3 regions of the Bifidobacterium sp. LH_230 genome follow, and region 3 is predicted to be linked to each of the others. Evidence: riboswitches for the same ligand, from Rfam matches in the RefSeq annotation. Region 3 holds a riboswitch; each other region holds the start of a gene.
What was found. A riboswitch is a leader RNA that binds a small molecule or an ion and turns the genes downstream of it on or off. The one in region 3 is predicted to bind thiamine pyrophosphate.
Positions count from the first base shown of each region.

Region 1: it holds a riboswitch for thiamine pyrophosphate, as region 3 does, so the genes downstream of both, thiS (sulfur carrier protein ThiS) here and thiM (hydroxyethylthiazole kinase) in region 3, are expected to answer to the same signal.
Region 2: it holds a riboswitch for thiamine pyrophosphate, as region 3 does, so the genes downstream of both, AC1A0G_RS10750 (ECF transporter S component) here and thiM (hydroxyethylthiazole kinase) in region 3, are expected to answer to the same signal.

Region 1 is NZ_JBKEWJ010000019.1:26,741-36,838, reverse strand. It holds gene AC1A0G_RS09345 (amino acid permease) at 1-385, shown strand, start outside; gene AC1A0G_RS09340 (thiazole synthase) at 769-1,671, opposite strand; gene thiS (sulfur carrier protein ThiS) at 2,127-2,321, opposite strand; TPP riboswitch at 2,580-2,683, opposite strand; gene AC1A0G_RS09330 (aldo/keto reductase) at 3,126-4,109, shown strand; gene AC1A0G_RS09325 (MarR family winged helix-turn-helix transcriptional regulator) at 4,797-5,276, shown strand; partial or broken gene AC1A0G_RS09320 (ABC transporter permease) at 5,571-6,386, shown strand; partial or broken gene AC1A0G_RS09315 (ABC transporter ATP-binding protein) at 6,594-7,424, shown strand; gene AC1A0G_RS09310 (ABC transporter ATP-binding protein) at 7,707-9,554, shown strand.
Region 2 is NZ_JBKEWJ010000026.1:18,515-28,612, forward strand. It holds tRNA gene AC1A0G_RS10735 (tRNA-Glu) at 1-59, opposite strand, end outside; gene trmB (tRNA (guanosine(46)-N7)-methyltransferase TrmB) at 252-1,121, opposite strand; gene AC1A0G_RS10745 (TatD family hydrolase) at 1,130-2,140, opposite strand; gene AC1A0G_RS10750 (ECF transporter S component) at 2,656-3,270, opposite strand; TPP riboswitch at 3,360-3,464, opposite strand; gene AC1A0G_RS10755 (low molecular weight protein-tyrosine-phosphatase) at 3,682-4,200, opposite strand; gene AC1A0G_RS10760 (dihydrofolate reductase) at 4,403-5,062, opposite strand; gene AC1A0G_RS10765 (thymidylate synthase) at 5,163-5,966, opposite strand; gene AC1A0G_RS10770 (OsmC family protein) at 6,562-6,975, shown strand; gene AC1A0G_RS10775 (universal stress protein) at 7,257-8,294, opposite strand; gene AC1A0G_RS10780 (C40 family peptidase) at 8,478-9,281, opposite strand; gene AC1A0G_RS10785 (NlpC/P60 family protein) at 9,461-10,098, opposite strand, start outside.
Region 3 is NZ_JBKEWJ010000001.1:93,701-103,798, forward strand. It holds gene AC1A0G_RS00355 (MFS transporter) at 243-1,616, opposite strand; gene AC1A0G_RS00360 (thiamine-binding protein) at 1,973-2,338, opposite strand; gene thiD (bifunctional hydroxymethylpyrimidine kinase/phosphomethylpyrimidine kinase) at 2,697-3,563, opposite strand; gene thiC (phosphomethylpyrimidine synthase ThiC) at 3,749-6,388, opposite strand; gene thiM (hydroxyethylthiazole kinase) at 6,546-7,496, opposite strand; TPP riboswitch at 7,488-7,595, opposite strand; gene AC1A0G_RS00380 (glycine--tRNA ligase) at 7,764-9,239, shown strand; gene dusB (tRNA dihydrouridine synthase DusB) at 9,557-10,098, shown strand, end outside.

The DNA of each region.
Region 1 (10,098 bases), on a different contig from region 3:
GGCGCGCGCGATTCTCGTGTCCGCGGCGCTGATCCTGCTCTCGCCGGTCATCAACGCGATTCCGGGCGTCTCCGGCGCGTTCGTGCTGTTCGCGTCCGCGTCCTCTGCGGTCATTATCTTCATCTACGTGCTCACGATGATCGCGCACCGCCGCTATCGCCGTTCGGCCGACTTCATCCCGGACGGGTTCGTGATGCCGGCGTGGAAGTTCACGAACACGCTCGCGATCGCGTTCTTCGTGTTCGTGTACGCGACGCTGTTCCTGGCGGACGATACGCGCGGTTCCGCGATTGCGGGCCTCGTGTGGCTGGCCGTGTTCGGCGGGTATTGTCTGCTGCACGAGCGGTTCCAGTCGCGCGACCTCAAGGATGCGTTGGGGCGGTAGCGTGTGATCCCTGTCCGCTGGCGGAACCTGTTCGGGTGGATCTGGGAGGTTCCTGGCAGGGGCAGGGAAGCGCCGGCCTGTTTTGGGATGGTTGAAGGTTTTTCGGCTCGGTGCCCGGTTGATGTGTGAGGGGTATCTCGCAGTTGTAGGGCCACGGTCGGCTGCCCGGCCAGTATGGCGGAATTCCTTGTGTTGGAATTCCGCCATTGTTATGGGATCTGGCGAGTGCCGAATGCGCCGAGTCTCGGGACAGGACCCTACAACTGCAAGAAATGCCCCATTGCGGAACCGATATGAGTGTTCCATGCGGGCCGGGGGCTAACTCGCCCTTGCTTTGTTCGTGCTCTGTTTGTGTGGTGGCGTTTTCTGCGCCGCCACACTGCTTATGCCGCCGTCGAAGCGCTGGGGGAGAGGTAGTCGGCGGCGTTGGTCGGGCTGGACGGGACGGCGTGGCCTTCGGTCACGGTGCCAAGGCCGGCAAGGTACGCCTCGCGACCGGCTTCGATCGCGTGCTTGAACGCGCGCGCCATCACCGGGATGTTGCCCGCGGAGGCGATCGCCGTGTACGCCATCACCGCGTCCGCGCCCATCTCCATCGCCTCGGCGGCCTGGCTCGGCCGGCCGATGCCCGCGTCGATGATGACCGGCACGTGCGCGTTCGCGATGATCACCTCGATGAAGTCGCGCATGCGCAGCCCCTTGTTCGAGCCGATCAGCGAGCCGAGCGGCATCACGCACGCCGCACCCGCATCCTCGAGCTGCCGCGCCGCGATCGGGTCCGGGAACATGTACGGCATCACCACGAAACCCTCCTTCGCAAGCATTTCGGTCGCGCGAATCGTCTCCGCGTTGTCCGGCAGCAGGTACTTCGTCTCATGCTCGATCTCGACCTTCACGAAATCGGTATGGCACACCTCGCGGGCGAGCCGCGCGATGCGCACCGCCTCTTCCGCATTGCGCGCGCCCGACGTGTTCGGCAGCATCGTGATGCCCTTCGGAATGTAGTCGAGCAGATTGTTTTCGGTGGTGCGGCAGCGGCGCAACGCCATCGTGACGATCTGCGTGCCGGCGTTCTCGATCGTGGCCTTGATGAGGTTCAGATCGTAACGGCCCGAACCGAGGATGAATCGGCTCGTGAACTTGTGCCCGCCAAGGATGAGCGGATCGGCGTCGCCCGTGGCGATCGCGTCGTAGGCGTGCGCGTCCGGCTCGGGCAGCAGCGCGGTGTTCGTGGCGGTGCCGACGAGTTCGTCGAGGGTCGGTTCGGTGGATGATGCGGTGGTCATGATTACTCCTTCGTAGTGATGGACGATTGGTGTATTGGCTGAGTAGTGCTTCCGGGCTTGGCGAGTGTGTCACCCCCTCAGTCAGCTTCGCTGACAGCTCCCCCTTCAGGGGGAGCAGGGGAAGAAGGACGATCGTGTTAAGACCGATGAGTTACTAGTGCTTTGTCGGACGTAATGTGATGGGTTTGACGCTCCCCTCAGTTGGTTCTGCCGGCAGCGTTCTGCAATTATGGATAGTTTTCGGCTGGCCGTGTTGTTGGCTCGCTGTCGCTCGTTCCTCGCCTACAGACGCCTCCGGCGTTTGCTATTACGGTCCTGCCTGGCCGAGGGAGCCGAGAGTAAGAGTGCGTGCATTAAGCTCGACGAAGTTCCAGGAAGATTCTCGACTCGGCGTCGTCTCGTGAGATGACGCGATATGCCGCGGCGCGGGCCGCGATATCGGCCGGTTCGGACCGTCAGCCGCCTTGGACGAACGTGACGATCTCCAAGGTGTCGGTGCCCTTGAGCATCGTTTCCGCGCGTTTCGCCCGCGGCACGATCTCGCCGTTGAGTTCAACGGCCACGCGGGCCGGTTTGAATCCCTTGCGCTCGATGAACTCGGCGACGCTGATCGGCTCGTCGAGCTGCTCCTCCTGACCGTTGACGATCATCGGTTCCCCTTCCCCGGCCGCGCCGGATTCGAAAAAAGGGTCGCTGAAGCAGCCGTACCCTGTGAGGTGGTGCGCCCCTTCATGACCCTTGTCGTAAGTATCACTGATTGTTCTTGAATTATTCTTGAGTTGTGGCGCAAACGACCCGCACAACGACGAGGCGCGACGGTGACGAGTCCGCGCGCGCAGACGATGGACGGATACGAAACCCCACACAGGCTGAAATGGATGATCGCGAACCGCCGCGCATCGATTGCGACGGCGAAACAACCCGTTTCCTTACGGCGGCATGACCCGCATCAAGTTGACGGTCGAAGTTCGCGACTTCCTCTCAGCCCAGCCGGGCTCCCGTTCGGTTGCACGACCATCATAAGCCCCGGGGTGTGACATGGGTGTTGTGTTGCATTGCCGGGATTTCGCAAACCTTGAGGCAGATTCTCGCTGTTGCAGAGGTCTTCTCGCAAACTCTGAGGCAGCTTCTGTCGGATGCCAGGGCGATATCGATAAGAACGGGGGTGTGGGGGCCTGTTGTTTGGAAGGGATGACGCCTCAAGGTTTGGAGAACGACCGTTGCGATGGCCGAGATCTGCCTCAAGGTTTGGAGAAAGATCGCGGAGATATGCGAAAAAGAGGTACTGCCCCGCCCTTGAATGGGAGAGTGCGGCGGCGTTTTGCCTCGCTGTCCGGAGATGGTCTGTTCCCGATGGTCTGACAGGGGCGTGCCGTAGGCGACCGCAGTGTTTCAGCCGGACCAGACTCGGGAGCGACCTGTCCGCGTCAGGGCCTCGCATGATGATGGGCAGTATGACGACGTTGCACCATGACACTGATTTTGCGAACACGGTCGATTTCGCGGGGCGCCGCATCCCTCGGCTCGGCATGGGCACGATGGCGCTCACGATCGAAGGACGGCCGGACCGTGAGATGGCGATCGGCACGATCCACGCCGCGCTCGACGCCGGCGTGCGTTACCTCGACACTGCGTGGTCGTACTATCTGCCGACTGCTCCGGGATCGGACGGAACCGGCATTCCCGGCGACTTCGGGTACGGCGAGATGCTGGTGCGCGACGCGCTCGCCGGCTGGGACGGTCCGCGCGGCGAGGTGCTGGTGGCGACGAAAACCGGCTACCGCCGCACGATCGATGCGAGCATGGCGGAAGGGGAGCCTGAGGCGCAGGATGATCGCCAGCGATTGCAGGCGGCCGGCAGCCGGTATGGTTGGATGGCCGATTCGCGGCCCGAAACGATGATCCGCGACGCGAAGGAGTCCGCGCGTCACCTCGGCGTGGACGCGCTCGACCTGTTGTATTCGCACGGCCCCGATCCGGCGGTGCCGTACGAGGACCAGATCGGCGCGCTCAAAACGCTGCTTGACGAAGGCGTGATCCGATACGCCGGCATCTCCCGCGTGGACAACGCGCAGATCGACACGGCCCGTGCGATGCTGGGCGACAGGCTGATCGCCGTGCAGAACCAGTTTTCGCCGTCGCACCCCGACCCGGAACATACGATGGAGCATTGTGCCGAGCTGGGACTCGATTTCGTGTGCTGGTCGCCGCTCGGTGGATTCCTCGACCCGTTCGACCGGCACGCATACGACCCGTTCCGCGCGGTTGCGGCGGCGCGTGGCGTTTCGTACCAGCGGGTGGTGCTGGCGTGGGAGCTGACCCGGTATGATCGGCTGTTCACGATTCCGAGCGCCCGCAATCCGCGTGAGATCAACGATTCGTTCGCTGCGATCGATCTGCGACTGACACCGGATGAGCTGGCGGTTTTACCGGCATAACAAAAGGCGTCCGTATCGGTGCGTGTCGGTGAACGGCGCGTGATTGCGGACGCCTGGAAAAGAGAACGGCCGCGTTGTAGCCGCGCGTCAATGAGTGCGCGTGATTACAACGGCGGCCGTCAAATATTCCGAAAAATCAGTGGCAGGCCGGACGCGGGCGATTGCCGGCGTATTGGATGACGCCGTGCACCAGCGCTGCGGTAAAGTGCGCCGCGCACATGCCTGAATCTACTGCCTCGTGACTGCAGCCGACAATGCTGCAAACGTTGCGTTCCATCGTATATTCCCCTTCCTCGGGCCCCCCAGTGGCTTTCTTCTTCGCCGTCTTCTGTGTCGGTGATTCCACGATACATTCAGATGGTCATAATGTGAACGATAACCCTTCATTTTTGTGACGTGGATCACTATTTGACGGCGTGTTGTAGCGCGAAAATAGCTGGAAATCATGGTCTTGCATGTTTTATGCGTTATGGCGTTCGGGTGGTTGTTGGCGTGTCGCGTATGGTGTGCAGCTTATGCGCTCTGGAGTGCGCCGCGCGCGATTGGAATGGGCGACGACGCCGACGGTGGCGTTGATGGTCGCCGAATATATTACAGTGTGTAATTGTTTATAGTGAGAGATAATATATGCAATGTTGTGCTCAGTGCGAGTGCATATGTGCATATCCATGTGGAAAGGTGTGGCTAATGGGATTCGAGCAGGAAGCGGTCGATGAGCTGTGGCGCACCGCATGGTGCCATCGTTCGGACATGCAGCGCGAATTGACGCGCGGCACGCAAGGGGAGGTGTTCGCGATTCGGCAGCTCGCACATCATGGCACGATGACGCCGTCGCAGCTGGCCGTTGAGCTCAACGCGACGTCCGGCCGCATTTCGACATTGCTGTCCGCAATGGAGAAAAAAGGATTGATCACGCGCGAAACCGATACCGATGATCGCCGCGTAGTGCTCGTGAACCTGACTGATGCCGGGCGCGAGCGCGGGCGGAAGGACATGGAGGAGATGCGCGATGCGGTCTGCTGGATTTTCTCCCAGATGGGGGAACGGCGTACGCGCGAGTTTGTCGATCTGACGCGCGAGTTCGTGACGTACATGTCGATCTGCAAGCCTGGCCAGCCGCGTCCGACCGCGGAGGAAGTGCGCAAGGCGTTCGAACATCAGGAGTAAGGATTCGTCGTTTGCCTCGGCGTTGTCATTTCGAGCGAGGCGAAGCCGAGTCGAGAAATCTCGGGGGTGGGTCTGTAAAGATTTCTCCACTCGCTGCGCTCGGTCGAAATGACCAGTGGGTGGTGCGCTCGGCCGGAATGCAGGTGCGTTTCGCCTGCCCGGATTGACGCAAGTGCCTGATTTTCAGGAAACACGCAGGATTGCGTGTAATATCTTACACTGTAAGTAATTTAATACTGGAAACTAATTAACCGATATGTATCTTCAGGAACCAACAACGCATAGGAGGAATCGATGCTTCGCATCATGAAATACCTCTCCAAAGCGGAGATAGGCCAGATGCTCATCGCGCTGGTCGCCATCGTCGGTCAGATCTGGTTCGACCTCGAACTGCCCGACTACATGTCCGACATCACCACGCTCGTCGAGACGCCGGGCAGCGAGATGCGCGACATCTGGGTCGCCGGCGGCAAGATGCTGCTCGTCTCGCTTGGCTCGGTCGCATGCGCGATCGTGACCGGCTTCATCGCGGCCCGAGTCGCTGCAAGTTTCGGCCAACGTTTGCGCTCGCTCGAGTTCGCGAAGGTCGAATCGTTCGGTCCGGCCGAGATGGACCGCTTCTCGACTGCAAGCCTTATCACCCGCTCGACCAACGACATCACGCAGATTCAGATGTTCATCACGATGGGCTTGCAGCTCATTGTCAAGTCGCCGATCATGGCCGTCTGGGCCATCATGAAGATCGCCGGCGACGGCTTCGAGTGGACGCTCGCCACGGCCATCGCCACGGTGATCCTGCTCGTCGCGATCGTGATCCTCATGGCGCTCGTCATGCCGAAGTTCAAGGCGATGCAGCAGCTCACCGACAACATCAACCTTGTTTCACGTGAAAACCTCACCGGTCTGCGCGTCGTGCGCGCCTACAACGCCGAGGACTACCAGGAAGCCAAATTCACCAAGGCCAACAAGGATCTCACCGACACCCAGCTGTTCACGAACCGCGCGATGGCCGTGATGATGCCGCTCATGAACACCGTGATGAACGGTCTCATGCTCGCCGTCTACTGGATCGGCGCATACCTGATCGACGCGGCCGCGCTGACCGACAAACTCACCGTGTTCTCGAACATGGTCGTCTTCTCCAGCTACTCGGTGCAGGTCATCATGAGCTTCCTCATGATGAGCATGGTGTTCGTGCTCTGGCCGCGCGCCGACGTGTCCGCGCAGCGCGTGCTCGAAGTGATCGACACCGAACCGCTCGTCAAGAACGGCGGCGACAAGGCGCCCGACGTGGCGCGCATCGGCGGCGACCAGACCGGCACCGTCGAATTCCGCGACGTGAGCTTCACGTATCCCGACTCGCGTGAGCCGATCCTCGAACACGTTTCGTTCACGGCCGAGCGTGGCCAGACCGTCGCGTTCATCGGCTCGACCGGTTCCGGCAAGACGTCGCTGATCAATCTGGTGCCGCGCTTCTACGACGTCTCCGCCGGGCAGGTGCTCGTCGACGGCGTGGATGTGCGCGACTACGACCTGACGGCGCTGCGCGACAAGATCGGCTACGTGCCGCAGAAGTCGGTGCTGTTCAAGGGGACGGTCGCCAGCAACATCAGCTACGGCGACGATGTGCACGCTGAGATGTCCAGTGTGGCTGGCGGACGTGCGGTCGGCGACGGTACGGCCGGCATGACTGCGAACGATGGCACGTCGGACAACGGCCGCAGCGAACGTGTGCAGGAAGCGGCCGACGTCGCACAGGCAACCGAGTTCGTCAGCCGCATGGACGGCGGATTCGACGCGGCCATCGCGCAGGGCGGCTCGAACGTGTCTGGCGGCCAGAAGCAGAGACTGTCGATCGCGCGAGCCGTCTACCGTGATCCGGAAATCCTGATCTTCGACGACTCGTTCAGTGCGCTCGACTTCAAAACCGACCGTGAGGTACGCGACGCGCTCGCGGAGCACGCCAAGGACGCGACCAAGTTGATCGTCGCGCAGCGCATCGGCACGATCATGAACGCCGACCGCATCGTCGTGCTCGACGACGGCAAGGTCGTCGGCCAGGGCACGCATCGCGAGCTGCTCGAGACCTGCGACATCTACCGCCAGATCGCCGAATCCCAGCTCAGCAAGACGGAATTGACCGCGTGATCCACTATCTCGCCCCCCTCGGCTGAGGGCCGAGTCGTGAAGCAAACGCCGGCGGCGTTTGTAGACGAGGTGCGAGCGACAGCGAGCCAGCAGAGCGTGGCCGCAGGCCATCCGCAGTTGCAGGACGCTGTCAGCAAAGCTGACTGGGGGAACGTCAGAAGGTTGTGCGTATGGCGCCTATCTCTCCCTCCGTCACGCTTCGCGCGCCACCTCCCTCATCAGAGGGAGGCGAGGATGCTTTTTGAAAGGACTTATATCATGCCAGGACCAACGAATCGTCCAATGGGACGCGGGCCGCACGGCCCGGCGGGCAACGGACCCGCAGAAAAACCGCAGGATTTCGGCAAAGTCATGGGCAAACTCGTCCACTACTGCCGCCGATACATCCCCGTCATCATCATCGCGCTCATCCTCGGCGCGGCCGGCACGATCTTCCAGATCATCGGACCGGACAAACTCAAGGACATGACCAACGAAATCACCAAAGGTCTGCCCGCACTCGTCCACGGCAAACCGGTCGTCGGATCGATCGACTTCGCCGCCGTCAGCCGCATCGGCTGGCTGCTCGTCGCACTGTACGTCGGCTACGCGATCCTCAGCTACCTGCAAAGCTGGCTGATGGCGAACGTCACGCAGCGCACCGCCCAGCAGCTGCGCGAATCGATCAGCGTCAAAATCAACAAACTTCCGCTCAGCTACTTCGACAAAGTCAGCTACGGCGACGTGCTCAGCCGCATCACCAACGACGTCGACGCGATCGGCCAGACCCTCGGCCAGTCGCTCGGCTCGCTCATCACGTCGGTCACGCTGTTCGTCGGCGCGCTCGTCATGATGTTCTGGAACAACTGGATCATGGCCCTGTGCGCGATCGGCTCGAGCCTGCTCGGACTCGTGCTCATGGGCGCGATCATGAAAGCCTCGCAGCAGTACTTCGTGCGCCAGCAGGTCGCGCTCGGCGACGTCAACGGCCACGTCGAGGAGATGTACGCCGGCCATCTGATTGTCAAGGCGTACAACGGCGAGGCCGACTCGATTCGCCGTTTCGAGCAGTACAACGCCGACCTGTACGATTCCGGCTGGAAGTCGCAGTTCCTGTCCGGCCTGATGATGCCGCTCATGCAGTTCGTCGGCAACTTCGGATACGTGGTCGTGTGCGTCGTCGGCGCGGCGCTCGCGATGGACGGGCAGATCGAATTCGGCGTGATCGTGGCGTTCATGATGTACATCCGCCTGTTCACGCAGCCGCTCAGCCAGTTCGCGCAGGCGTTCCAGAACCTGCAGCGATGCGCGGCCGCATCCGAGCGCGTGTTCGGCTTCCTCGAGGAGCCGGAGATGGCCGACGAATCCGACAAGCCGGCGCTGCTCGGCGTGCGTCCGGACGGTACGGGCAAGCCGGTGCGCGGCGACGTCACGTTCGACCACGTGCGGTTCGAATACGAGCCGGGCAAGCCGATCATCAACGACTTCTCCGCGAACGTTTCAGCCGGTCAGAAAGTCGCGATCGTCGGACCGACCGGCGCGGGCAAAACCACGATGGTCAACCTGCTCATGCGCTTCTACGAGATCGCCGGCGGGCGCATCACCATCGACGGCGTGGACACGAAGAGCGTGCCGCGCTGGAACGTGCACGACCAGTTCTCGATGGTGCTGCAGGACACGTGGGTGTTCCGCGGAACCGTGCGCGAGAACATCGCGTACTCGAAGCCCGGCGTGACCGACGAGCAGATCGTTGCGGCCTGCCGCGCGGTTGGACTGGACCACTATATTCAGTCGCTGCCGGATGGTTACGATACGGTGCTCGACGAGAACTCGTCGCTGTCGGCCGGCCAGAAGCAGCTGCTCACCATCGCCCGCGCGATGGTACAGGACGCGCCGATTCTGATCCTCGACGAGGCGACCTCGTCGGTTGATACGCGCACCGAAGAGCTGATCCAGAAGGCGATGGACGCGCTTACCGTCGGCCGCACGTCGTTTGTGATCGCGCATCGACTCTCCACGATTCGCGATGCGGACATGATTTTGGTCATGAACCACGGCGACGTAATCGAGCGCGGCACCCACGACGAGCTGCTTGCGGCGGGAGGGTTCTACGCCGACCTCTACAACAGCCAATTCACGCTCGTTGGATAACGGAGTGTCCGCAGCACCGTGCGAGGCTTGAAGTATCACATACGTCTGCACCTCGCCCGGCACTGCGGACACACGCGTTATCCAACGAGCTACGCTCACTGATTGATGGAGCGTCCTCGGCACCTCGCAGGACTTGACGTACCGTCGTACGCCGGCGTCCTGCGAGGCACCGAGGCCGCACGCGTCAACTGGTTCGCTACGCTTGTTGGATAACGGAGTGTCCGCTGCGTTACGGAAGGCTCGACGTACCTTCGTACGCCTTCGCATTCCGCGCCTTGCGGACACACGCGTTATCCAACGAGCTACGCTCGCTGATTGATGGAGCGCTCCGCGGCATGCTTGGCGGAACGGAATCACCGTGCTGTGGGCACGACGATGTTGTGTTGTTGGCGGCTTACGCCGCGGTATCCCACCCGGCGGCTGCGCCGCCACCCTCCCCTGATAGGGGAGGGAAAGAGGCAGGGAGGTGTTGCGGTCTGGCGGCCCCTCCCTGAGGGGAGAGGGGACCGTGACTTGGTCTCTCGAGGCGATCGCGAGTCCCTCC
Region 2 (10,098 bases), on a different contig from region 3:
AGTCGAACTCTCGTTGTCAGATTGAAAGTCTGGTGTCCTAACCGTTAGACGATGGGGGCGAACAACTCGATTGATAATACGCGAGACTATGGAGTTGCGCAAATCGGCGTGTCGCACTTGACGGCACGACGCTATCAAGCGCGTAAAACGGCGAAATACCGGGGGCCAACGCGTGCCACCGGCGGATCGGGCCTATATGCATGATCCGCCGGCAACCCGGGTTCCGATCCGCGCGCCCCGCTTCCACCGACTCACACGGCCCGGTACGTGAAATCGTGAATCACACGGCCCGCGGCTAGCCCCTTCTTCTCGAAGTTGGTGAGTACACGGCCGTCGAACCGCTCGGATTCGCGGAAATCGGCGTGCGGCAGATCGGCCGCCGTGTCGGCGTTGCCCTTGCCCACATGTTCGGTCGGCAGGCTGACGGTCAGCGAGCCAACGTTCGCAAAACCCTCCGCGACATCCATCACCTCGTGCACGTGCAGCGCGTAGTCCTCGATGTCGGTGGCGATGCGCCACACTCCCCCGTCCGCCAACGCGCGCCGCACGTCGCCGGCCAGTTCCGGCTGCACGATGCGCCGCTTGTGATGCTTCATCTTCGGCCACGGATCGGGGAAGAACGTCCACACCTCGGCCAGCACGCCCGGCTCGCACGCCTTGAACAGCTCAGGCGCGTTCACCTGCGCGATGCGAAGGTTCGCTAGATGCTGCTTGCCGGCCAGCAGCAACGTGTGCGCCACGCCGGGATCGTACACCTCCAGCGCCAGAAAGTTCATGTCCGGCCGCGCGGCCGCAGCGGCGACCACGTTCTCGCCCTGACCGCTGCCGATCTCCACGATCAGCGGATGATCGTTGCCCCACGTCTCGCGCACGAAATCAGCGTCGACCCGCAGCCCGTCGCGCACATCCAGCGATCCTTCGCGCGCGTTGACGTCAAGCAGGTACGTGTCCGCAAACGTATCCCATGCGCGCTGCAGACGGTCATCCAGCCGCGCGGAACGACGCACGAACGAGAGCACCTTGCGACCGTACAACGGGGAACGTTCCTGTGCATCGGACGCATCCGCGGTCGAGACGGAGTCGGACGGCGTCTGATCGGCGGTTGATTCTTCGATAGTCATGGGATTATTTATAGCGGCCGGCTTGGAATAGGGGCACAGAACGACTCCAGATTGCGCCGGGTCAGCGCCGCGAGATCGATCATCGCCCTCGCAAGCCGATCATCCACAGACCAGTCGCATGCAGACCAGTCACCCGCCAACCGATTCCGCGCGAACCGATCGTCGGGCAACGGATCATCGTCAGTCAGTCCGTCATCGGCCCGGCCATCACGGATCGACCCGTCATCGCGATAGCCGACGAACCGCTCACCGTCACCAAGTCGAATCCCCGCCAACGTTCGCAGCAAGTCAACCAGTGCGCCAACGTAATCATCGACGCCATACTCGCGCCCCAGCGCCCACGTCAGCGATTCGAGTCCGTCGCTTTCCATGAGCAGCCGATCGTCGGGAATCCGCCGCGCCAGCGAGCGCACCGACTCGTCGGTCGTCACGTCCGGTCCGATCGACATGTAGCAGCCCAGGTCGAGATAGTCGTCCTGCCAACGATCGCACGCATACCAGTGGACCATGTACCGGTTCGGATACCGCCGGATCAGATTGAGCACCTCGCGTTCGTGCGACTTGGTGTGCAGCACGACCGGCTTGCGATGGCGGCTCGCGTAGTCGAGCTGTGTTTCGAACACGGACAGCTGATCGGTCAACGGCACGTCGGTCCACTCGCCGTCGAGTCCGATCTCACCGATGATCGCGGTCTGTTCGAGATACGGCAGCGCGTCCGCGATGCGATACCGGTCCGCATCCCACGGATGGATGCCGAAACTGGCACGGACGGACGGTGCATCGCCGTCACGCGGACCGACTGTCGATCCCACCCGCGTGCCGTCAGCCGTTTCGTTGCCGGCCAACCCATCACCGATCCACGCCAACGTATGCCGCCACTGGTCACCGTTCGCGCAGCTGATCACCGAACTCACGCCGTACCTGCGCTGCACGGCGACGAACCGTTCATCATCCGCATGGCAGTGCGCATCGGACAACAGCGACGCAAACGCGCCTATCGATACAGCAGCATGACGCATGGCATCCTCCATCCGTTTCCGGTCGTCGACAACATTCCACATCAATCCGCAGAACTCAGCATCAACCCTACCGAATCACGGCTGACCGCAGCGCATAACGCCTCAGGCATCCCACCAGATAGCCTTCTTGCGTGATATTTCTGCTATTACCTCCCAACTACTAGCAAAAACATCACGCCAGATGATCTATACGCGTGATATTCCCGCTACCACCCCACCGTTACTATCCCAAACATCACGCCAGATGATCCATTCGCGTGATATTTCAGCTAGCATCCGGCCTCTGCTATCAAAAACATCACGCGAATATTCGGCGCCTCTTGATCGGCAAACGCCCGACAATCCCGATCCGGATTACGCCCGCATCCCGTCCCGGATTACGCCCCGCATCCCGTCCGACCAGCATGCGTCAATCAGGCAGTAAAAAACGGTGACCCGCGATATCGATCACAGGTCACCGTTCGATGTATCGGTCGATCAGCCAGCCGCACAGCAGTCGCAGCCGGCCAGCCAGCTCACACGAGCGCGGCGGCGTCGCGGCCACCGGCCACGCGGTCGAGCGCACCGGTCTTGGCGAGCGCCTGATACAGGAACCAGGCGATCACGCCGGCGAAGATCACGCCGGAGATCGTGCTGCACACGAACGCGGTGACGATGAAGAACGCGTCGTAGCCCAGGTAGTACATGACCCACGAAACGGCCATGCCGGCGAAACCGGCGGCAGCGCCCGCGAGCACGGTGACGGCGAGGTTCCACGCCTTGTACGCGAAGATCATGAAGATGAGCTCGGCGGCCAGGCCCTGCACAAGGCCCGGGATGAGGGTGCCGAGACCACCCCAGTGGCTGCCGAGCAGCGCTTCGACGAGCGCGGCGATCACTTCGGCGAACAGCGCGGCGCCCGGCTTACGCACGATGATGGCGGCCAGCGGGCCGGCGAAGTAGTACAGGCCCCACAGCAGCGCGTCGGAGCCGGGCAGGAACGTGAACACGGCCTCGAGCGGCTGCGTGACGATGCCCGCGCCCCAGAAGATCACGCCGGATGCGACGGCGATGACGGCGGCGACGGTGATGTCGGCGACGCTCCAGCGCAGCGACGGACGCGCGGCCGGGGTCTTGGAATCGGTAGACATAATCTCTCTCGCTTTCTTGTCGTTGTCTTCAAGCGAGGAACTCGGCGGAGCGAACGCGGCAGTCGGTCGGCGGACCGGCGCGCGCAGTCCAGATACGATCAAGGACTTCGTTCGCCGGTATTGCCCGGATCACGTTCGACGGTCGGGGCCAGTGCGCCCCTCTCAGCTCGCCACGCGAGCCCCCGTGCTTGACACGTTCACACGATACGGGGATGCGGCTACAAATGTCAAGACTTTGCTGCGGGCGATGTTGCGAGATCGGTGTCGCGAATATCACAAAGCGAGCGGGAATCCGTTGGATGGGATTGCTCCGCTCGCTTCGTTCGGTCGAAATGACAGGTAGCCGGTCGCACTCGGTCGAATGACAGGCGACAAGTTGCGTTCGACTGCAATGACCGGTGATGGCCCGCGCTACGCCTCCAGTCGCGCCTCGACCCAGTCGACGATGTACGGCGCGACTTCCTTGATCTGGTCGATCGCGACCTGGAACTCGTGCGGGCCGCCGTACCACGGGTCGACCAAATCGATCTCGTCCTCGCGTCCGGTCGCCAGCTTGGGCAGGTTCGGGTCGAAGCTGCGGTACATGTGCACTTCCGGGCGCTTTTCGGCCGGCAGCTGGCGCAGCAGCGCGCGCATGTGCGACGCGGTCATCGGCAGGAACAGGTCGCTTTCGTTGATCTCCTCGCGCGTGATACGGTGCGCGAAGTGGTGCGCGGGGATCTCGTATCCGTCGGCGCGCAGCACACGCACGGCGCGGCGGTCGATCGGGTTGCCGTATTCCTCGTCGGACACGCCGCTGGACATGACGCGCACGCGGTCGGCGAGTCCGCGCGACTCGAATTCGGCGCGCAGGATGATCTCGGCCATCGGCGACCGGCAGATGTTGCCGGTGCAGACGGTCATCACGGTGTACGGGTGGTTGGTGGTCATCGATACTGCTTTCGGTCGGCGCGGTGCGCGCAATTTCGGTCTGGAATAAGTAAGACCGCGATCGGATACGGTCACGAACCGTCGGTCACGGTCGGTATCGGTCGGTACATGATCGACGATGATCGATGACGATCAGCGGCGAACGGTACCGACCGACTACGGTCAGATACAGCCGATTACAACCAGGTGTGGTCGGCGATAATCAGCGCGTCTTCTCGTACGTGACGAAACGATACGCCTCGATGCCGTCCTCGCACTTGGCCGGCTTCATCCAATGGCTTTCGTCGGCGACGCGCCACAGGCCCAGATCGACCAGATCGCGCACGTCCGGCGCGTAGGTATCCGCGTCGACCTTGGCCTTGAGCAGCGTCACGTACGCCTTCGAAGCCAAAGGCAGCGCCTCGCGGAACAGCTGCGCCCCGCCGATCACCCAGATCTCGCTGCGGTCCATGCCGTCGTCGGGAATCGCCTCCTGACGCGCAAAGTCCATCGCGTCGTCCAGGCTTTCGGCCACGGTCGCGCCGAGCGCACGGTACTGCGGGTCGTGCGAGACGACGATATTGTCGCGGTTCGGCAGCGGACGGTACTTCGGGTCCAGCGACTCCCAGGTCTTGCGGCCCATGATCACCGGATGCGAGACGGTCAGCTCCTTGAAATGCTTCATATCCTCGGCCAAATGCCACGGCATGCCGCCTTGGAAACCGATGGCGCCGTCATGACCTTCCTTGTCGTGCGCCTCGGCCCAGATCAGGTTCACCGAGAAGGTCTTGGGGAAATCGTCACCCCAATCCTCCCCGCTCTCAAGCCCGGCGATTCCGGGCTCGGGTTCGTGATAGCCACTGCGGCTACTGTCATGCTCCATTTCACTCACTCCTTGGGTTAGGACTGGGGACAAGTGTACGGTCACACCGCGACGCGGCGGCGACGCGACCGTACGATATCGGTCAGCCCAGCCGCCGTGGTCACACCGCCACCGGCGCCTTGATCGTCGGATGATGCTGGTATCCGACGATCTCGAAGTCGCCGTAATCGTAGTCGAACAGCGAATCTGCCTTGCGAATCTTGATCTGCGGGTACGGATACGGCTCGCGCGACAGCTGTTCGAGGACCTGATCGATGTGGTTGTCGTAGACGTGGCAGTCGCCGCCGGTCCACACGAATTCGCCCGGCTCGAGTCCGGCCTGCTGCGCCATCATCAACGTGAGCAGCGAGTACGAGGCGATGTTGAACGGCACGCCGAGGAACATGTCGCACGACCGCTGGTACAGCTGGCAGCTCAGGCGACCGTCGGCCACGTAGAACTGGAACAGCGCGTGGCACGGCGGCAGGGCCATCTGGTCGACTTCGGCAGGGTTCCATGCGGTGACGATCATGCGGCGCGAGTCGGGATGGTGCTTGATCAAGTCGAGCACGTTCGAGATCTGATCAATGGTGCGATTCGGGTCCTCGGGCGTGGGCGCGGGCCAGCTGCGCCACTGCACGCCGTAGACCGGGCCGAGATCGCCGTTCTCGTCGGCCCACTCGTCCCAGATGTGCACGTTGTGTTCCTGCAGCCAGCGCACGTTGCTTGAGCCTTTGAGGAACCACAGCAGTTCGTAGGCGAGTCCCTTGAAGAACACGGTTTTGGTGGTCAGCAGCGGGAAGTCGCCGCCGGACAGGTCGAAGCGGATCTGCTGGCCGAACAGGGAGATCGTGCCGGTGCCGGTGCGGTCCGACTTGAGCGTGCCTTCGGTCAGGATCTTACGCACCAGATCCTCGTACGGCATGGGGATGTCAGTGGCCGGTCGGGCCGGGATGCGGGTGCGGATGTCAGCAAGCTGTTCAGGTGTCAAAGCCATGCGTTCCAGCATACATGCCCGCCGGCATCGCGAGCGTACGGCCAGTGGTTTCGGCCGGCCTGTCATCGCTGCGTACTCCGTCCATCACTATCATTGCGGCGACCAACGATAGACTGCCTGTCACGGCCAGACGATGACCGCGGCCGCCCCGCTCTGCGTGATAAAACCGCCAGTACATGGCCGATACTATCCAGAACATCACGACAGAAACACCATTCGCGTGATGTTCGGGATAGGACCAACCCACAACTATCCAAAACATCACGCCAAGAACACCGCTCGCGTGACAAAATTGCTAGAACCGGGCGATACTATCCAAAACATCACGCCGGGAGTACTGTTTGCGTGATATTCGGGATAGGAAAGGATGGATGCTCGCGGTTTCGTCACGCTGAGCGGCAACCGACAGCCGCCATATTATGCGCGCGGCGGACATCCAACGGCTCGGGTGGGCTAGATTGGATGGTGACGACGCGACGCGATCGGCGCGACGCGCGGACAGATGGACTCCAAGGAGGACACTATGGGCAAGCGACTGTGGGTCGAGCGTAACAAGGACGGTTCGTGGGACGCGTTCAGCGACGACGGCGCGCATATCAAGTTCGGCAAGGGCAAGGGCGTGTTCACGCCGGGCGACCTGATGAAGATCGCGCTGGCCGGCTGCGCCGCGCTGTCGAGCCAGTTCGCGGTCGAGCATACGCTCGGCGAGGGCAAGGGCGCCAGGATCGTGGTCGACGGCCAGTACGATCCGGAAGGCGACGCGTACACCAGCTTCGACGAGCAGGTGGTCGTGGACGCGACCGACGCTAACCTGACCGACGAGGACGCCGAGAAGCTCAAGGAGCGCGTCACCCGCCACATCGACAAGGGCTGCACGGTCAAGCACACCTACGTGCAGGAGACCCCCGTGCGCATGAACGTGACGATTCGTCACTGATCTCGCCGATGTTCCCGCTGGCGATCCGAGAATAGTCGCACTGATACTACCCCAGCGCAACTATTCTCGGAAATCCGGGTTGATCGCCGAAAAAAGTTGCACTGAGCGTTCGTCAACGCAACAATTTCAGGAAACCGGCCAAAATTTCCGAATATAGTTGCGCTGGCACCATCTCAGCGCAACTATATTCGGCGGTCAATCACAATTGCCCGGATGCGTTGCGCCGAGATAGATATCTCAGCACGACGCATCCGGGCAACCGCTATCTACTGATGAACGAGCTACTGGCGATCGGGATCGATCTTGGCCTCGATCTTCGCCGCGACCTCCGGCTCGGCGGTCGGCACCGCGACCTCCTCGACGCCGCTGATCTCGTCGAGCGACTTGGTCGGCACCTCGGCCGGCGAGCTCGGCACCGTGTCGAGGCGGCTTTCCGCGGCCTCAACGTACTTGCGCGGCACCACGTACACCGGCGTCACGGCGTGCTGCAGCAGTCCCTGGCTGGTCGAGCCGAGCAGCAGTCCGGTGAAGCCGCCGCGGCCACGCGAGCCGACGACCACGACATCGTGGTCCCAGCTGGCCTTGGTCAGCGCGTTCACCGCAGAACCGGGCACGACCTGCTTGTTGACCTTGAGTCCCGGATGCGCCTCCACGATCGGCTTCAGGCGCACGTCGAGATCCTCCTTGTAGGACTCGATCACGCCTTCCTCGCCGTCGATGCCCTGGATCTTCGGCACCGCGGAGATCACGTCAAGCTCGGCGCCCCACGTGTCCGCGAACGCGGCCGCGATCTCGAGCGCCTTCAGGCCCCACTTGGATTCGTCGGAGCCGACCGCGACCTTGGTGATCGTATTGTTCAAGTGCATCAGGTTGCCGTCGTCGTCGGTGTACGGCACAACGACGATCGGGCAGTACGCGTACGCCGGCAGCGACGACGACGTCGTGCCGAGAAGCCGCTCGGCCAATCCGCCCTTGCCGCGGTTGCCGATGACGATCAGGTTGTAGTTGCGCGACAGTTCGACGAACACGGATGCTGGATCGCCGGTGACGATCAGCGTGGCAGCCTCCACGCCCTGCTCGTCGGCGATGGCCTTGGCCTTGGACAGGATCTCCTGCGCGTCGGAATGCGCGGCATTGTCGTCGCCCATCGCGGTATAGGTGGCATCGAACGATACCGCGGCGTAGCTGGGCAGGGAGTATGCGCAGACGATCTGCAGCGTGAGTCCGGCATGCTTGGCATAGTTCGCGGCCCACCATGTGGCCTTATAGCTGGCGTGCGAACCGTCGACGCCCACGAGAATTGCCTTGTCGTTGATCATGACGACCTCCTTACGTCGTTCGGCGCTTCTATGCGCCGCCCTCACCACTTAACAATACCCGTCAAACGCACAAATCGCGTGTTTCCCCACGCGGAAAAACGTGTGAAAAAACACAAAACGGCATCCGAAATTGGATGCCGTTCGCGTTGATGCCTATTGGCTGCGTAATGTGCGGGAAGTAGGTCAGAGGACTCGACGGATGGAATACGCGCTGTAGAACGAGTCCAGACCGGTGATCTGCGTGCCCTGATACGGGTTGAGCGCGTTGATGACCAGACCGTTGCCGATATAGATCGCGGCATGGTCCGCGTTGGCGACGATGTCGCCGGGCTTGGCGTCCGCGATGCTGGCGACCGCGGTACCGACCGCCGCCTGGCCGCCGGAGGTACGCGGCAGACTGATGCCGAACTGCGCGAACACGTACTGCACGAAGCCGGAGCAGTCCCAGCCGCTCGGCGTATTGCCGCCGGCGACGTACGGCGCGCCGACGAACTGCGTGGCGTAGGCGACGATCGCGTCGGCGCTCGCGTTGGACGTGGACGTGCTCGTGGTGGAGGACGCCGACGAAGACGCACTCGAATCAGCGGAAGAAGTATCGGACGAGGTGCCGGTCGTATCGGTCGTGATGGACTCGCGCTCCTCGGAACGGCTGGCGGCCGCGGCCTGCGCCTGTGCCGCAGCGGCCTGCGCCGCCGCCTCTTCCTCAGCGGCCTTCTTGGCGGCCTCTTCCTCGGCCTTCTTGGCCGCGGCCGCATCCTTCTCGGCCTGAGACTGGGTCTGCGGCACATTGAGGTTCTCGGTGCTGCCCCAGTTCGCGTCGTCGTTCACCGACGTGGAGGTCGCTTCGGCCAACAGGTCCTTGCGCACGGTCTGCGCCTTCGGGAACGAACGGGACGACGTGACGGTACCGGCCGCATCGGCGGCGAGCGCGTTCGGCGCGACCGCGACGGCCATCATGCACGACATTGCCGCAACAGCGGCGATCATAGATACATTACGCTTTATATTCATCACCAGCCGACAGTACTACGGGATATGCACAAACGCCCGAAAATTCAGTGATATCCCAGCGAACATACAGTTTGGATGGACGTCGAATCGTGGCCGCCGCGACGGATCGCGCATCGCCCGCGACAGCACACGATACGAATATTCGATACGGACGATCAGAAGACGCGAACGATCACGTCCGGGTTCATCATGCCGGCCAGCGCGACGGTCGTGCCGTTCCAGCCGCCGTGGATCGCCTGTCCGTTGCCGACGTAGATCGCGACGTGATCCCAGTGCGCGCCGCCGTTCCAGCCACCGGTGTAGCGGTAGACGAGGATGTCGCCAGGCTGCGGTTCGCTGACGTGCTCGCCGAGACCCGCGTATTCCTCCGGCCAACCGTGGAAGTTGATGCCGCCCGCGGCCAGCGCGGCGCTGACCAGCGCGGTGCAGTCCATGCTCTGACCGAGCAGCGCGTAGGCGGCGGCCACGGCCGCGCCCGCACTGCCGGAAACTTCCGCGACCGACGACGAGGACGCGGACGACGACGATGCAGAGGACGACGAAGACGATTCGCTGCCGGCGGCCGCGGACGACGATTCCGAGGTCGACGTGCGCTGCTGGCTGCGGCTCGCGGCCTGCGACTGGGCCTGTGCGGCCAGTTCGGCAGCCGCCTCCGCTTCCGCCTTGGCGCGCGCCTCGGCTTCGGCCTTCTTCTTGGCTTCGGCCGCCTCACGCTCCTGCTCGGCCTGCGACTTGGTCTGCGGCACGTCGAGCGACTCGGTGCTGCCCCAATCGGCACTGGTCTCGACGTCGG
Region 3 (10,098 bases):
TCCTTTTTTACTATCAGAAATATCACGCAAAAAGCCCTGCTGGCGTGATATTCCCGCTAGTAACCGTTGGGTGCTATCAGAAATATCACGCAAAAAGCCCTGCTAGCGTGACATTTCTGCTAGTAAGGAAGATGATCTAGCGGAAATATCACGCCGGCAGGGCCATGAAGCCTTGGTTGTTCGGAAAGGATCAACGACCAGATCGGATCAGCAGACAGAACCAACCAGCCAGTCGGAGTGGATCAGCCGACGGAGCGCTGGGAGGTTTCGGCTCCGAAGAAGCCGACGATGAGCATCGAGAAGATGGCGATCACGCTGATCGACACGAAGATCGAGGTCGCGCCGAGCGCGGTGAGCATCCAGCCCACCACCATCGGCATAAGCACGTTGAGCAGCTTGGCGATCGCGTTCGCGAGGCCCACGCAACGGAAGCGGACCTTGGTGGCGAACAGTTCCGGCGCATACACGGCCACGACCGACGCCATGAGCGTGTACAGGCACATCATGAGCAGGAATCCGACGATGATCGCGCCGGCGGTCGAGGTCTGGAACGCGTACGCCATGCCGAACACGCCGGTGAACAGGAACGCGGGCACGATCGTGCGCTTGCGGCCGATGCGATCGATGAGCAGGGACCCGATCAGGCAGCCGACCGGGGCGCCGAGCATCATAAGCGTGGACGTGGTGAGCGACGAGGACAGGTTGATGCCGCGCTTGACGAGGATCGTCGGCACCCACGAGGTGAACGCGTACGAGCACACGTTGGTCGCGCCCACGGCCACGATCGCCACGAGCAGGCAGATGCCGAGCGAACGGCCGCCCGCGTTGCGGTTCTGTGCGGCCGCGTCGGCGGCGGTGTCGAATGCGGAGGCCGGTTCGGAACCGTTGGCCTCCATCTCCTTGACGATCTTGTCGGCCTCATCATAACGGCCGTGCACGGCGAGCCAGCGCGGGGATTCGGGGATGTCGCGACGCAGCCACCAGATCACGGCGGCCACCACGCCGATGCCGACGAACAGCGGACGCCAGCTCCAGCGCGGGATGATGAACGCGCACAGCAGCATGGCGATCGGCACGCCGCAGTTGGCGACGAGCGAGACGATCGCACACCAGTGGCCGCGGCGGTTCATCGGAGCGAACTCGTTGACCATCGCGAAGCCGGTCACGATCTCGGCGCCGAGGCCGAGGCCCGCGCCCAAGCGGCACAGAGAGAGCACGGCCATGTTCGGGGCGAACGCGCCGAGGAACGTGAAACCGCCGAACAGCAGCAGGTTGATCTGGTAGGCGGTGCGACGGCCCTTGAGATCGCCGACGAAGCCGGCCAGCAGTGAGCCGATGAGCAGACCGAGGAATCCGGCCGACATGAACGTCGAATTCTGCTTGACGGTGGACCAGCCGGTGGCCAGCGCGCTGGACGCGACGGCGGAGCCGATGTACACGTCGATGCTGTCCATCAGCATGCCGGCCGCGACGAGCGCGACGATGCGATGGAACATCGTGGTTTCATGGGCGCGGTCCACGCGCGAGATGATGTCCTGCACTTGTGCCGGGTCCGCGGTCGCCTCGCTGGTGCGGGTGGCCGCGGCGGCGGAAATCTGCTGTTCTGCAGCAGTCATGATACAAACCTCTACTTGGGAATCTTGGCTGGCGAATCGGCGTCCTAACGGTCCCATTGTGTGGGATGCGCGGTGTGCCTGAAAGCCGGCCTTGAACCCGGAACGCCCGCCTATTGTGTAGGCGAGCGTTGTCCTTGACGATAGATTAGGTTTGTGTGCGCCGGATGCCCGGCAACGGTCACATAGTGGACGCCGGTTCCCGGGATGTGCGGCGAACAATCCCGGGAACCAGCCGTGTGCGGTTTGGCCGATGACAGTCCCGGGATATCGCGGAAGATGAATGTGCGATTGTTTGATATTGTGCGTTTCGCGGTTCCCGGGATGATTACGGCAAATCCCGGGAACCGGCTATCGGACTACTTGCTTAAAATCTCGTCGACGATCTTGGGCTTTTCCGTCAGCTGCCCGGAGAATCCGGGGCGGATGTCCATGTGCAGTACGAGGCTCGTACGATACCCTTGCTCGGCGAGCTTCTTGGCGGCCTCGCCGGCGACGTGCAGCACCTCGTCAAGATCGCCTTCGACGTCGGTGAACAGGGCGTTCGTCTCCTGCGGAAGGCCGGATTCGCGGATCACCTGAATGGCCTGCGCCACGTATGGCGAGACTTCGGAGCCGGCGCCGGAGACGGACACCTGGATCGCGGCGACCGTGTTGAGGTACGGCTTGCCGGTCTTCGGGTCGATGGGGACCTCCTGCTTGACGGCATTGCGGTCAATGGGCATGATGATTGCTCCTTATATGCAAGGGTCATTTCGACCGAGCGCAGCGAGCGGAGAAATCTTTGGAAGAACTAGCTTCGGAAGATTTCTCCGCTCGCTGCGCTCGGTCGAAGTGACAAGAACTGCACGCGTTTAACGGCTCGGTCCTGCGATTATGGACGCGCCGTTGGCGCGGCTGGTTGTTGCCTTCGCTTGGCTTTCGCCTTGCTCAGGGCTCGCCTACAAGAAGCCCACTGGGCTTCTTGCTTAACGGCTCGGTCCTGCAATTGTGGACGCGCCGTTGGCGCGGCAGATTTTTTACCTTCGCTCGGCTTTCGCCTTGCTCAGGGCTCGCCTACAAGAAGCCCACTGGGCTTCTTGTTTAACGGCTCGCCCATGCATGGTCCATCGGGCCGGAACCGTGGCCGAGATCGAGCTGCGCGTTGAGCGCGCCGGTCAGATATTCCTTCGCGTGCCGGATCGCGTCGGGCAGCGGCTCGCCTTTGGCGAGGTTCGCGGCGATGGCCGACGACAGCGTGCACCCGGTGCCGTGCGTGTTCGGATTGTCGACGCGCGTTCCCGGGAACCATGTCGCGGTGCCGTCCGGCCCGACCAGCAGATCGTTCGCATCGGTCACGCCGTGACCGCCCTTGACGAGCACCGCACAGCCGTATCGGGCGGCCACGGTGCGGCCGGCCTGTTCCATCGCCGCATGCGTGTCATCGGCCTGTGCGAGCGGCGAGACGGCGGGGGAGGACCATTGCGCCGCGTCGAGCGCGGCGGACTGATGCTGGATCAATCCGACCAGCTCCTCGGTTTCGGGGATGTTCGGCGTGATCAGCGTCGCCAGCGGAAACAGCCGTTCGGTGAGGGCCGCGATCGCGTCATCGTCGATGAGTTTCGCGCCGGACGTGGCGACCATGACCGGGTCGAGCACGACGTTGCGCGCGTGATGCGCGGCGAGACGGTCGGCGATCGTTTCGATGATCTCGGCCGACGAGACCATGCCGATTTTGATGGCCGCCGGCGGGATGTCCTCGAACACCGCGTCGATCTGCGCGGCGACCATGCTCGCCGGCACGTTTTCGACCGCGGTGACGCCCATCGTGTTCTGCGCGGTGAGCGCCGTGATCGCGGACATGCCGAACACGCCGTTGGCGAGCATGGTTTTGAGATCGGCCTGCATGCCCGCCCCGCCGGACGAATCCGACCCGGAGATCGCAAGCACGGCGGGAAGCGTGGTGGGCATGCAGGTTCCTTTCATTAGTGTGGTGCGGGGCGTCGCTCCACCGGATGATTGCGGTGGCATTGTCACCCCCTCAGTCAGCTTCGCTGACAGCTCCCCCTTCAGGGGGAGCAGAGGTATCCATGTGTGAGGAGTTATTCCACCATAAGACCCCAGGCACGGGGCAGAGGAAGCGGTCAGGACGGATCTCACTCCGCGGTGGTGTAGAGCTTGCCGCCCTGCTCCTTGAACTTCTCGCTCATCGCGGCCATGCCCTTGGCGATCTCCTCGGCCGACTCGTTGACGATCTGCTCCTGCTGAGCGGCGTTGCCGAACTGCTTGCGGATGTTCTGCGAGATGGCCATCGAGCAGAACTTCGGGCCGCACATCGAGCAGAAGTGCGCCATCTTCGCCGGCTCGGCCGGCAGCGTGTCGTCGTGGAACGCGATCGCGGTGTCCGGATCGTAGCTCAGGTTGAACTGGTCGAGCCAGCGGAACTCGAAGCGGGCCTTCGAGATCGCGAGGTCGCGGTCCTGCGCGTGCGGGTGGTGCTTGGCGATGTCGGCCGCGTGGCAGGCGATCTTGTACGCGATCACGCCCTGCTTGACATCATCCTTGTTCGGCAGGCCCAGATGCTCCTTCGGCGTCACGTAGCACAGCATGGCCGTGCCGTAGCGGGCGATCTCCACGCCGCCGATCGCGGACGTGATGTGGTCGTAGCCCGGAGCGGTATCGGTCGTCAGGGGTCCGAGCGTGTAGAACGGCGCACCGTTGCAGATCGCCTTCTCCATCTCGATGTTCATGCGCACCGTGTCGAACGGGATGTGGCCCGGGCCCTCGATCATGACCTGCACGTCCTTGGCCCACGCGCGCTTGGTCAGCTCGCCCAGCGTCATCAGCTCGGCCAGCTGCGCCGGATCGTTCGCGTCCGCGAGGCAGCCCGGACGCAGGCCGTCGCCCAGCGAGAACGCGACGTCGTACTTGGCGAAGATGTCGCACAGTTCGTCGAAGTGCGTGTACAGGAAGCTTTCCTGATGATGCTGCAGGCACCATTCGGCCATGATCGAACCGCCGCGCGAGACGATGCCGGTCACGCGGTTCGCGGTCAGCGGCACGAAGCGCAGCAGCACGCCTGCGTGGATGGTCATGTAGTCGACGCCCTGCTCGCACTGTTCGATCACGGTGTCGCGGAACAGCTCCCAGCTCAGCTTCGACGCGTCGTCCTCGACCTTCTCCAGCGCCTGGTACATCGGCACGGTGCCGATCGGGACGGGGGAGTTGCGCAGAATCCACTCGCGCGTGGTGTGGATGTCATTGCCGGTGGACAGGTCCATGACGGTGTCCGCGCCCCACTTGGTGGCCCACGTCAGCTTCTCGACCTCCTCGTCGATGGACGAGGTGACGGCCGAGTTGCCCATGTTCGCGTTGAGCTTGGTGAGGAACGCGGAACCGATGATCATCGGCTCCGCCTCCGGGTGGTTGATGTTGCACGGCATGACCGCGCGGCCCGCGGCAAGCTCGGAACGCACCAGCTCGACGTCGCAGTTCTCGCGCTCGGCCACGTACTTCATCTCCGGGGTGATGATGCCGTGGCGGGCGTACCACATCTGCGTGATCGGGTGGTCCTTGGCCTTGAGCGGGTTGTGCTTGCGGCCGCGCCATTCCTTGGTGGCCTTGCCGCGCTTGATGGCGCGCTTGCCGTCGTCCGCGAGGTTGCGGCGGCGACCCTCGTACTCCTCCACGTCGCCGCGGTCGAGAATCCAGTCGAGGCGTAGGGGCTTCAGGCCTTCCTTCGGATCGCACTTGGGGCCTTCAGTGTTGTAATCGTGGAACGGCGGGTTCGGGCCGACGCCGGGCGTGTCGGACAGCTTGATCTCGGTGTACGGCACCTCGAGGTCGTAGGAGCCGAACTGGTTCTCGAAATGCACCGGCTTGGTTTTGCGGATGTGCGCCTTGTCGCGCTGCTTGGAACCGCGGGCGGCGATGTCGACGCGCTGCTGCTTGGCGAGCTTCTGCGCTTCCTTCGCTTCCTTCGCGTTGGTGAACTTCGGCTCGGCGGACTCGGCGGCCGCGCCCTCGGCCGGTTCGGCCTTGGCGATCACACGCTTGGCGTAGCCGTGCTTCGCGTCGCCGCGCACGGCCTTCCATCCCTCGACCATCGCGCGGGTCGCGGCCTGCGGATCATCCGCACCGGCGATCGCGGAGACGGCAAACCAGCCGGCGGCCTTGGTGTGCGCGAGCATGTCCATGTCGGCCGCGGTCACGCCGCCGCCGACCACGACCGGGAAGTCGCAGGCCGAGCAGATCGTGTTGATCTGGTCCGCGTCGAGCGTGCGACCGGAACCGTCGTTGCCGCCGACCGAAGCCTCGGGCTTGGTCGTGGAGACGTGCAGCGGGCCGGCGCCGATGTAGTCGATGCAGCCGTCGGGCAGCTCGTTGATGATCTTGACGAGGCTTTCGGTCTCGGCGGACAGACCGACGATCGCGTCGTCGCCGAGCATCGCGCGGGCTTCGCGCGGCTCCATGTCGGTCTGGCCGATGTGCACGCCGTCGACCTTGAGGCCCTTGTTGCGGCACTGCCACACGACATCCACGCGGTCGTCGATCACGAATGCGACCGAATCGGACTTGTCGTTGTCCTCGATGATCTGCGCGATGTCCTGCGCGAGCGAGGTGATCTCCTTGGCGTCCGCGTCCTTGGCGCGCAGCTGGATGAACGTCGCGCCGCCGCGCAGCGCCTCCTCGATCACGTCGGTGACCGGTCGGTCGTGCGTGTCCTGCGGGCCGACGACGAAATACGCGGACAGGTCGAACGAGTCGCGCATCGATGCGAATGGATAGTTGTTCATGTGGTTTCCTTTTGGGTTGATTAATAGGAAAGTCTTATATGTACCGATGTGATGCTGGCGGAGCCTCGGCTCCCTCGGCTGAGGGAGCTGTCAGCGAAGCTGACTGAGGGAGCGTAGACGGGGTGGCCTTAGGTTGCTTCTGACTGCCGGAAAACCGTTATCCCGTCACGATCTCAGACCCCGCCACCTGCTCGGGCGTGAGGTTCCACAGCGCGTCGAGGAAGTGCGGCTGGAACGTGCCCGGCCCGTCCGACTGCGCCTCGGCGATCTCGCCGGCGCGGTTGAACAGCAGCGAGGCGGCCAGCGCGGCCGTCAGCGGTTCGGCGACCGCCAGATACGTCGCGGTCACGCCGCCCAGCGAGCAGCCGGCGCCGGTGATCTTCGCCATCAGCGCGCTGCCGCCCGGCAGACGGTAGACCCGCTCGCCGTCGGTCACGAGATCGACCTTGCCGGATACGGCCACCGCCGCCGTACCGTTCGGCGCACTCTTCGCAAGGAATGCCGCCAGCGTCTTCGCCGGTTCGACCGCCGCGTCGACCTCATCCACCGACTCCACGCCGGCCGGCCGGCTCGTCTCGTCGGGGGAGGCCAGTCCCCACATGGTCGCCAGTGCGATGATCTCGGACGCGTTGCCGCGCACGATCGTCGGGGGAGCGGCGCGGAACGAGCGAAGGATCTCCGTGCGCGTCTTGCCGATGCCGGCCGCGACCGGGTCGAGCACCCACGGATGGCCGGATTTGCGGAACGCGCGGGCGATCTGCGGCAGCGCGTCCTTGTAGAACGGCAGCAGCGTGCCGACGTTGATGTAGTCCGCGCCCGAAATCGACGCGGTGTCGATCACGTCGTCCGGCAGGAAGCTCATCGCCGCGGTACCACCGGCCGCGAGCTGTGCGTTCGCGACGAGATTGATCGTCACGAAATTGGCGAACGACTGTGCCAACGGCGTGTGTTCCCTGACGTCACGCACGGCCTGTGCGATACGCTCGCGCAGATCGGCCAGATCGGTCGGCTCGGTGGCAGTTCGGTCGGTGACGGACTGATCAGTGCCTGACTGATCGACGCAACCGCAACAATGCGACTGCGTGTCGGTATGCGAATCATCGCTCATATCGCTGCTCCCTACGATGGTCTTAACCAACAGGTTCTAAGGGTCAGGCTCGCGCCTCTCTCAACCCGCCATACCGGCCGGGTTCCCCTGCATTACGTTCCCGACGCTATGCCCCAACGTGGACATATCCCCGTTCTTTCGTGTCCTTCCTCTGGCGTTTCTTGCCCGCCTGTGGTATTAAGGCGCACCTTATATCACTGTCACGCTGTGCCTATAGACTCGGGAACGCTAACTAGTCCCCAAACCGTTCAAACCAGAAGGTGCATTGTGGCTGTATCCAAACTCGATGAAGTCGTGTCCCTCGCGAAGCGTCGCGGGTTCGTGTTCCCCGCCGGAGAAATCTACGGCGGCACCCGCTCCGCGTGGGATTACGGTCCGCTCGGCGTCGCGCTGAAGGACAACATCAAGCGCGAATGGTGGCGTTCGATGGTCGTCACCCGTGGCGACGTGGTGGGCGTGGATACGTCCATCATCCTGCCGACCCCGGTGTGGGTCGCCTCCGGCCACGTGGCCGTGTTCAACGACCCGCTGGTCGAGTGCCTCAACTGCCACAAGCGCAACCGCGCCGACAAGCTGCAGGAGTCCTACGCCGAGAAGCACGGCGACAAGCTGCCGGAGAACGGCATGGCCGACATCGTGTGCCCCGACTGCGGCACCCGCGGCAAGTGGACCGAACCGCGCGACTTCAACATGATGCTGCGCACGCACCTCGGCCCGGTCGAGGACGAGAACAGCCTGCACTACCTGCGCCCGGAGACCGCGCAGGGCATCTTCGTGGACTTCAAGAACGTCATGACCTCGTCTCGTTCCAAGCCGCCGTTCGGCATCGCCAACATGGGCAAGTCCTTCCGTAACGAGATCACGCCGGGCAACTTCATCTTCCGCACCCGCGAGTTCGAGCAGATGGAGATGGAGTTCTTCGTCGAGCCGGGCACCGACGAGGACTGGCACCAGTATTGGATCGACGCGCGCACCCAGTGGTACCTCGACCTCGGCGTCAAGCCGGAGAACCTGCGCCACTACGAGCATCCGAAGGACAAGCTCGCCCACTACTCGAAGCGCACCGTCGACATCGAATACAAGTTCGGCTTCCAGGGCTCCGACTGGGGCGAGCTCGAAGGCATCGCGAACCGCACTGACTTCGACCTGTCCGCGCACGCCAAGCACTCCGGCGAGGATCTGAGCTACTTCAACCAGGCCACCGGCGAGAAGTACGTGCCGTACGTCATCGAGCCGGCCGCCGGCCTGACCCGTTCGCTCATGTGCTTCCTTGTGGACGCGTACGACGTGGACGAGGCCCCGAACACCAAAGGCGGCGTGGACAAGCGCACCGTCCTGCGCCTCGACCCGCGTCTGGCCCCGATCAAGGCCGCCGTGCTGCCGCTGAGCAAGAAGCCCGAGCTGCAGACCGTCGCGCAGAACCTCGCGTCCGACCTGCGCCAGCACGAGTGGATGATCGACTACGACGAGGCTGGTGCGATCGGCCGCCGCTACCGTCGCGAGGACGAGATCGGCACCCCGCTGTGCATCACCGTCGACTTCGACACGCTCGATGACCAGGCCGTGACGATTCGCGACCGCGACACCATGAACCAGGAGCGCATCGCCCTGGACAAGGTCGCCGAGTACGTCGACGCCCGCATCGGCGAGAAGCGCACGCACGTGCCGCAAAAGCCGGTCGCGATGGGCGGCGAGGCTTGGCCGGACTCCGTGAAGATCAACGAGGCCGGCGGCCTGTACTGATCCGCGCGGATACCGCAGGTACGTGAACAGCTGACTGAGGGGGTCGTCTGCCGTGGATGGCCCCCTCAGTCATGCCGTGGATGACAGCCGGTTATGTCAGGCTGTCAGACGCGAACGGGGTGTGCGCCCCCTCAGTCAGCTGCGCTGACAGCTCCCCCTGACGAGGGGGAGCAAAAGAATGGTGACAGTGGTCTTATGGCCGCTAACGACCCTGATGAGGGCCAAGAGGACAGGAACAACATATCGTGACGAACGTCAAGGATGCCGAAACCGTGATCGCCGCGCATGATCGCGAGCGACTCGACCCGCGCGGCGACATGGCCGCGGCGGCGACGACTGATGGATCGTCGCAGCCGGCGGCCGAACCGTCCGCGCCGGCCGAACCGGTGACGATCGCGCCGGTCAGGCTCGGCCCGATCACCGTGCCGACGCCGGTCGTGCTCTCGCCGATGGCCGGGGTCACCAACTGGCCGTTCCGCGTCATCTGCGAGGAATACGGTCCCGACGGCCTGTACGTGGCCGAAATGATCACCGCCCGCGCTCTGGTCGCCCGCAATCCGAAGGCGCTGCGCCTGTGCCGGTTCGCGCCGAGCGAGAAGATCCGCTCATTGCAGCTGTACGGCGTCAACCCGGCCATCGTCGAACAGGCCGCGCGCATCGTCGTCGACGAGCACATGGCCGACCATGTCGACCTCAATTTCGGCTGTCCGGTGCCCAAGGTGACCCGTCGCGGCGGCGGTTCGGCCCTGCCGTGGAAGACCGACCTGTTCCGCGAGATCATCCAGCGCGTCGTGCGCGTGTGCGGCGAGGCGGACATCCCCGTCACCGCGAAGATCCGCGTCGGCATCGACCACGAGCA